DNA from 2 places in the Roseibium algae genome. Region 2 is predicted to be linked to the other one. Evidence: predicted binding sites of a transcription regulator. Region 2 holds the regulator's gene; the other holds the start of a gene.

What was found. Region 2 encodes LexA, which represses DNA repair genes until DNA is damaged. Its sites were predicted from a motif close to TGTTCNNNNTGTGTTCNG; they were not measured.
Positions count from the first base shown of each region.
Region 1: a site for LexA is predicted at 1,844-1,861, ahead of V6575_RS12975 (YifB family Mg chelatase-like AAA ATPase). Genes of this name have one in related genera too.

Region 1 covers NZ_JBAKIA010000007.1:165,095-168,513, reverse strand. The annotation lists gene polA (DNA polymerase I) at 1-1,383, shown strand, start outside; gene V6575_RS12980 (BrnA antitoxin family protein) at 1,401-1,640, opposite strand; gene V6575_RS12975 (YifB family Mg chelatase-like AAA ATPase) at 1,916-3,419, shown strand, end outside.
Region 2 covers NZ_JBAKIA010000005.1:62,719-66,137, reverse strand. The annotation lists gene V6575_RS09270 (ComEC/Rec2 family competence protein) at 1-1,680, shown strand, start outside; gene lexA (transcriptional repressor LexA) at 1,837-2,550, opposite strand; gene V6575_RS09260 (TRAP transporter substrate-binding protein) at 3,188-3,419, shown strand, end outside.

The DNA of each region.
Region 1 (3,419 bases), on a different contig from region 2:
TTCAAGGAAATCTGCGGTTCTGGCAAGTCGATGATCACCTTCGATAGGGTGCCAATCGACAAGGCATCGGCCTATGCGGCGGAAGATGCCGATGTCACTCTACGCCTTTGGCAGGTGCTGAAGCCAAGGTTGGCAAGCGAACGCATGGCAACCGTCTATGAAAAGCTTGAACGGCCAATGGTGCCGGTTCTGGCGCGGATGGAAAAACGCGGCATCTCGGTTGATCGGCAGATGCTATCCCGGCTATCCGGCGACTTTGCCCAGGGCATGGCAGGGCTGGAAGATGAAATCTATCAGCTGGCCGGCGAGCGCTTCAACATCGGCTCGCCCAAGCAGCTTGGCGACATTCTGTTCGGCAAGATGAACCTTCCAGGTGGCAAGAAAACCAAGACCGGTGCGTGGTCAACGTCGGCCTCCGTTCTGGATGATCTGGCTGTGGAGGGTCACGAATTACCGTCCCGCATCGTATCATGGCGTCAGCTCTCCAAGCTCAAATCCACCTATTCCGATGCACTTCCGGGACGTATTCACCCGGATACGAAGCGGGTTCACACGTCCTATTCTCTGGCGGCAACGACCACCGGGCGTCTCTCGTCGTCTGAGCCAAACCTGCAGAACATTCCGGTGCGGACAGAAGAGGGCCGAAAAATCCGACAGGCCTTTGTCGCAGCGACCGGCCACAAGCTGATTTCTGCCGATTACAGCCAGATCGAATTGCGTGTGCTCGCCCATATGGCGGACATTCCACAGCTGAAAAAAGCCTTTGAGGACGGTCTCGATATTCACGCGATGACCGCAAGTGAGATGTTCGGTGTGCCGATTGAAGGCATGGATCCGATGATCCGCCGACAGGCCAAGGCCATCAACTTCGGTATCATCTACGGTATTTCAGCCTTTGGCCTTGCCAACCAGCTTGGTATCGGACGCGGTGAGGCAAGCGCTTACATCAAGACCTATTTCGAACGCTTTCCGGGCATCAAGGACTATATGGAAGCAATCAAAAAAGACGTTCACGCCAACGGATATGTCAGCACCATTTTCGGACGCAAGGCGCATTATCCGGAAGTGAACACCAAGAACCCGAACATGCGCGCCTTTTACGAGCGGGCCGCCATCAACGCCCCGATCCAGGGCTCAGCCGCCGATATCCTGCGCCGCGCCATGGTGCGGATGGAAGACCGGCTAGATGCCTCAAAGCTCGATGCGCAGATGCTGTTGCAGGTCCACGATGAACTGATCTTCGAAGTGCCCGGGTCCCAGGTTGATGCGACTATTTCACTCGTTCGCGAGGTCATGGAAAAAGCCTGTGAGCCTGTGCTCCAACTCTCCGTGCCCCTTCAGGTCGACGCCAGAGCTGCGGACAATTGGGACGAGGCGCATTAAAGTTTCGAGCAGGCTGGTTATTCCAGCCCGGCAGCTTTGCGCAGAGCCGTGTTGATGCGCGCCTGCCAACCGGGACCGCCTTCCTGAAAAAATGCCAGGACCTCATTGTCGAGACGAATAGAGACGGATTCCTTGCCCACGGGCATGGACAGAGTGTTTGATTTTGGAGCTTCTGCAACGGGCTTGGTGGTCGCGGATTTAAACAAGGCCTCAGCACGGTCAATGGCACTTGTGGTACGGCGCGGCGGGTAAGCCATGGATTCAATTCCAATCATTTTGGGATGAAGTCTTGAGCATACCCGGAATGCCGCTAGGTGAAAGCGAGAAATCAGCAACATTGCAAAATACTCCCATGAGATAGCGCTCCAAATGCAAAATCACCGGTTTGACAGCCATATATCAACGCCCAAACCCGATTTTTGGCTGATTTAAAACAACACCACTCCGTGCTCTTTGGTCATGTTCTATTTATGTTCTTGCCTCACTCATGTAAGTGCTTTAGCATCATATGCAATCAAGGGTGGAGTTAGCCATGGTCAGCCGTGTCACAACGGTCGCTTTTCAAGGCATTGAAGCATTGCCTGTCGACGTCCAGGTGCAAGTCGGTCCGGGGATGGTTGCCTTCACAGTGGTTGGCCTGCCGGACAAGGCGGTTGGCGAAAGTCGCGAACGTGTCCGCGCCGCATTGCATGCCTCAGGCCTGGCGTTGCCAGCCAAGCGCGTCACCGTCAATCTCGCACCCGCAGATCTGCCCAAGGAAGGATCCCACTACGACCTTCCAATCGCCCTCGGGGTCATGGCAGCGATTGGCGCCATTCCTGCTGACATGCTCGCAGGCTATGCGGTACTCGGGGAATTGGGGCTTGATGGTATGTTGGCTCCAGTTGCGGGTGTCCTTCCTGCAGCTATGGGGGCCAATGCACTGGGCAAAGGCTTAATCTGTCCCGCCGCCAGCGGTGCGGAAGCAGCATGGGCGGACGCAGACATGGACATTTTGGCTCCCGTCTCCCTGATCCAGCTCGCCAATCATTTTAAAGGCACACAGGTTCTGTCTCGCCCAGCGCCAAGACTTCAAAATGCTCCCAATTCCCTGCCGGATCTCAGCGAAGTCAAGGGACAAGAGACCGCCAAACGCGCGCTAGAGATCTCGGCAGCTGGCGGGCATAACCTCCTCATGTGCGGCCCTCCAGGGGCGGGGAAGTCCATGCTGGCAAGCCGACTGCCGTCGATCCTCCCGCCCTTGCGCCCGCGCGAACTGCTGGAAGTCTCGATGATTGCCTCACTGGCAGGAGAGTTGGCCGACGGCCGACTGACAGATCGCCGTCCGTTTCGCGCGCCGCATCATTCTGCCTCCATGGCAGCTCTCGTCGGCGGCGGCATAAAAGCAAAGCCGGGAGAAGTCTCGCTGGCGCACAACGGCGTGCTGTTCCTTGACGAACTTCCCGAATTCAATCCCCAGGTGCTGGATAGTCTGCGCCAGCCACTGGAGAGCGGCCAAGCTGTGATCGCCCGCGCAAACCACCGGGTGTCTTATCCGGCCAGGATCCAGCTGATTGCGGCCATGAACCCGTGTCGCTGTGGATATGCAGGCGAACCCGGACATCAATGCAAGCGCGGCGCAAGGTGTGCGACAGATTATCAAGCCCGTGTCTCGGGACCGCTTCTGGATCGGATTGATCTGAGAATTGATGTGCCTGCGGTCACCGCCGCCGACCTGATCACGCCGGGAACCTCGGAAAGCTCAGCGATCGTGGCTGAACGTGTGAGCAAAGCACGTGATATTCAGCGGGAGCGATTTGTTGAATGCGGGATAAACGCACTGACCAACGCGGAAGCCCCCGCCTCGGTGATTGAGACAATTGCTGCCCCTGATGCCGCTGGACTGCAGTTTCTACACGAGGCTGCCCACAGTCTGGCATTGAGCGCCCGTGGCTATCATCGGGTCATGAAGCTCGCGCGGACCCTGGCTGATCTCGACGGGCTAAGCACAGTCGGACGGGTCCACCTTGCCGAGGCTCTGAGTTATCGCGGTCAGG
Region 2 (3,419 bases):
GAACTGGCGGCGGCCTTGCTGGTGGGCGATCGGAGCGGCCTGTCAGATGAGACCGAGGATATCCTCAGACAAGCCGGTCTTGCCCATGTGCTTGCGATTTCCGGGTTGCATATGGCGCTTTTTGCTGGCGGAGCCTATGCAGCCATCTTGCTCGTCCTGAGTTTTTGGGAAGCAATAGCCTTACGATGGCCTTCTCATAAACTTGCTGCCTGTGTGGCTCTTTTGGCAGCGATTTTTTATCTCGGCATTTCGGGAGGGTCTTTGGCCACACAACGATCCTTTGTGATGATCGGGCTGGTTTTTCTCGGGCTGATTGTTTCGCGAAAGGGGCTGACCCTCCACAGTGTAGCCCTGGCTGGGCTTCTGCTGTTGATACTTGCCCCTGAGCGATTGCTCCATCCAGGATTCCAGATGTCGTTTGCTGCCGTGATTTGTCTTGTGGCCGTCTATGAAACTTGGAGAACCAGCTCGGCAGGACGTGGCGTTCAAGCCTTGTCTATGCGCCCCAGGTTCTGGTCGCGTATCGGTTGGCAGACCATGTTGTTCTGGGGCGGGTTGACGGCGACTGCTCTGGTCGCAGGTTTGGCAACAGGGGTGATCGGTGTTCATCATTTTGGCCGGATCGCTCCCATGGGTGTCATCGGAAACCTGCTGGGCATGCCTGTGTTCACGCTGCTGATCATGCCGATGGGAGTTCTCGCTCTGGTCTTGATGCCCTTTGGCCTGGCCAGCTTGCCGCTTCAGGTGATGTCCGCCGGGTTAGATGTCCTGCTTGGCTTTGCTGAATGGACAGCAAACCTGGATATTGGGCAGGATCATGTGTCACCGCCCGGTGCCAATGTCACCTTGCTCCTGATGGCCGCTTTGTTCCTTGGTGTTCTGGCGCGCGGCTGGATCAGATTGGGCGCATTGCCTTTGGGTATTATAGCGGGCGCATTTCTTGTGTTTGACCGTCCGCCGGACATTCAGATCTCTGAAAAGGGCGCGATCATCGCAGCAAGAGGAGCCGATGGGATCTTGCGTTTCAGCGCAAAGCGGGCAGGGTTTGAGACAGACATATGGCTGCAGCGGGAAGGGTTGCCAGAGGATGCCTTTTCGGTCCAGAAAATGGGCACGCCTCAGCGCAGGTGTGACCCCTATGGCTGCGTCTATCTGGCTTATGCGCCCATGAGGACTGGTTCCCTAATGGCATCTGACAGGACCGGGAGCCTTGTTTACAAGCCTGTGCCCATACGCATTGCGATGCCTCAGAAGGCCGAGGCACTGGCGATGGATTGCATCGAAGCAGATATCATTGTGACCGAGCTGACAGTTCCAAAAGACTGTGATGTCAGTCTGGTTATCGGTGCTGCTGAACGGCGCGCGCACGGTGCCCTCTCACTTTGGCTGGAAGCAGCAGATTGGCCTGCGTCCAATGACCGATCTGTTGGAGGGGGCAACGGCAAATCGCAATTGACCAACAAAGAGCCGACTGAAAACTGGCTTCTGGGCTTTACCAGCAGCGTAATGAACTTGGTGTTTGGCAAGACGAGCAGAATGGTTCCTGCATCAAATGTTAATAAGGATCATGCTGCCGCTTCAGACAGTGTTAGCGTAAAAACTCCGCCCAAAACTGTCATAACAAAGTGGCTGAGTGCGAAAACCCGCCCGCCACGCCCTTGGCATAGGCCACGTCCCTGATGCTGGCCACATTCTGAAGGACACCTCATGCCTCCAAAATTTCGCACCATTGAGCAGCCCTGGAATCAGCAACAGACCACAGCTTGGTTGTTGCCTGGTTAAACGCCTGCCCATCAAAGTATCATCGCGCACTTGCAAATATAAAAGATGCAGATGTCAGTACTTGCGAAACAATGCAGACAGCCGACCCTGAACCTTAACGCGGCCTGGCCCAAAAATGCGGGTTTCATAAGCTGGATTGGCGGCCTCCAATGCAATGGAAGCACCTTTTTTACGGAGGCGTTTCAGTGTTGCCTCTTCATCGTCAACAAGGGCCACGACAATGTCGCCACTCTCGGCAGTTTCCGTACGTCGGATCAAAACCGTGTCTCCATCCAGAATCCCGGCCTCGATCATGGAATCTCCTCGCACTTCCAGCGCGTAATGTTCGCCCTTGCCAACGAGCTCAGGCGGAACGGTGATCGAGTGGCTGTGGGTCTGGATCGCCTCAATGGGAACACCTGCTGCAATGCGTCCCATCACAGGTATTTCGATGCCAGTAGCTTCCGCTATGGGGGAGGGCGCAGGTGCCGCTGCAGTCTTGCCAAGAGATCCTTCGATGACCTCAGGTGAAAAACTGCCGCGCGGCGGGGGAGAACCCAGACCGGGGGAAATTGATTCGGGCAGACGAATAACCTCCATCGCCCGTGCCCTGTTGGGCAGGCGACGAATAAATCCGCGTTCTTCCAGCGCCGTGATGAGCCGATGAATACCGGACTTTGAGCGAAGGTCGAGGGCATCCTTCATTTCATCAAAGGAAGGTGGAACCCCGGTTTCCTTCAATTTTTCTTGGATGAACATCAGCAGTTCATATTGCTTGCGCGTGAGCATCGTCAACTTCTCCAATGCGAACCGGCTGGGTACAAATCATGAACGTACCATAGCTGTTCTCACTGTGTTCCACAAGCCTTAATGTTCTGTTTCTGTCCCATGCAGCTTTAGAGTTGAATCACAGTAAGTTTCTGGCCTTTGAGTTCTTATGGGCCATGTACTGATGCCTATAAGTTCAATTGAATTTCGTGCATGCTTAAAAGTCGACTTCAGCTGATGCTTTTATCCCGGTGGCTGTTGTCTGATTGCGGATCCTGTTTGTTTCGGTGTTTGAAAATCTGAGCAAAGTCATGCAGATCGCAGAAGCCGAGATTTTAAAGATATTTCTTTTCTTCGTTCTAAAATCAACAAACGTGATGCGTATCGTCAGGTGATTAGGTTTTGACGAAGGTGAGTTTTGGAGGGCTTTGCTTTCACCTATCGCTGTTGGCTAGGAGTTTTCAACATCATCAAAACGAACCTGACTGCTGTTCTGGGTGCCAGAAGTAAGGCGGGTTCGGTCTCGATCTGCAGTGATAAAAAACAATTGTCTGATCAAAAATCTTTCTAATTTGACCGCCGCCTTTCAGACAAGGGAGACTTTCAGGGCGAAAAAGCGCGGGCAACGCGCACGCTCCCGACCTAAGAGGATCTTCAAATGTTTTCCAAATTCGCCACAACTGCGGCAATGATATTGGCGTTGACCGCATCGTCGGCTCATGCAGAGACTTGGCGCATGGCCACCAAGATGCCGGTCGACAGTCCCGAAGGCCAAGTCTTTCAAAAGTTTGCTGACCTGACCAAGGAATATACCGACGGCAAGTTGACCATTCAGGTGTTTCCGAACGAGCAGCTCGGCAAGGAAGATGCGGTTCTGGAACAATTGCAAG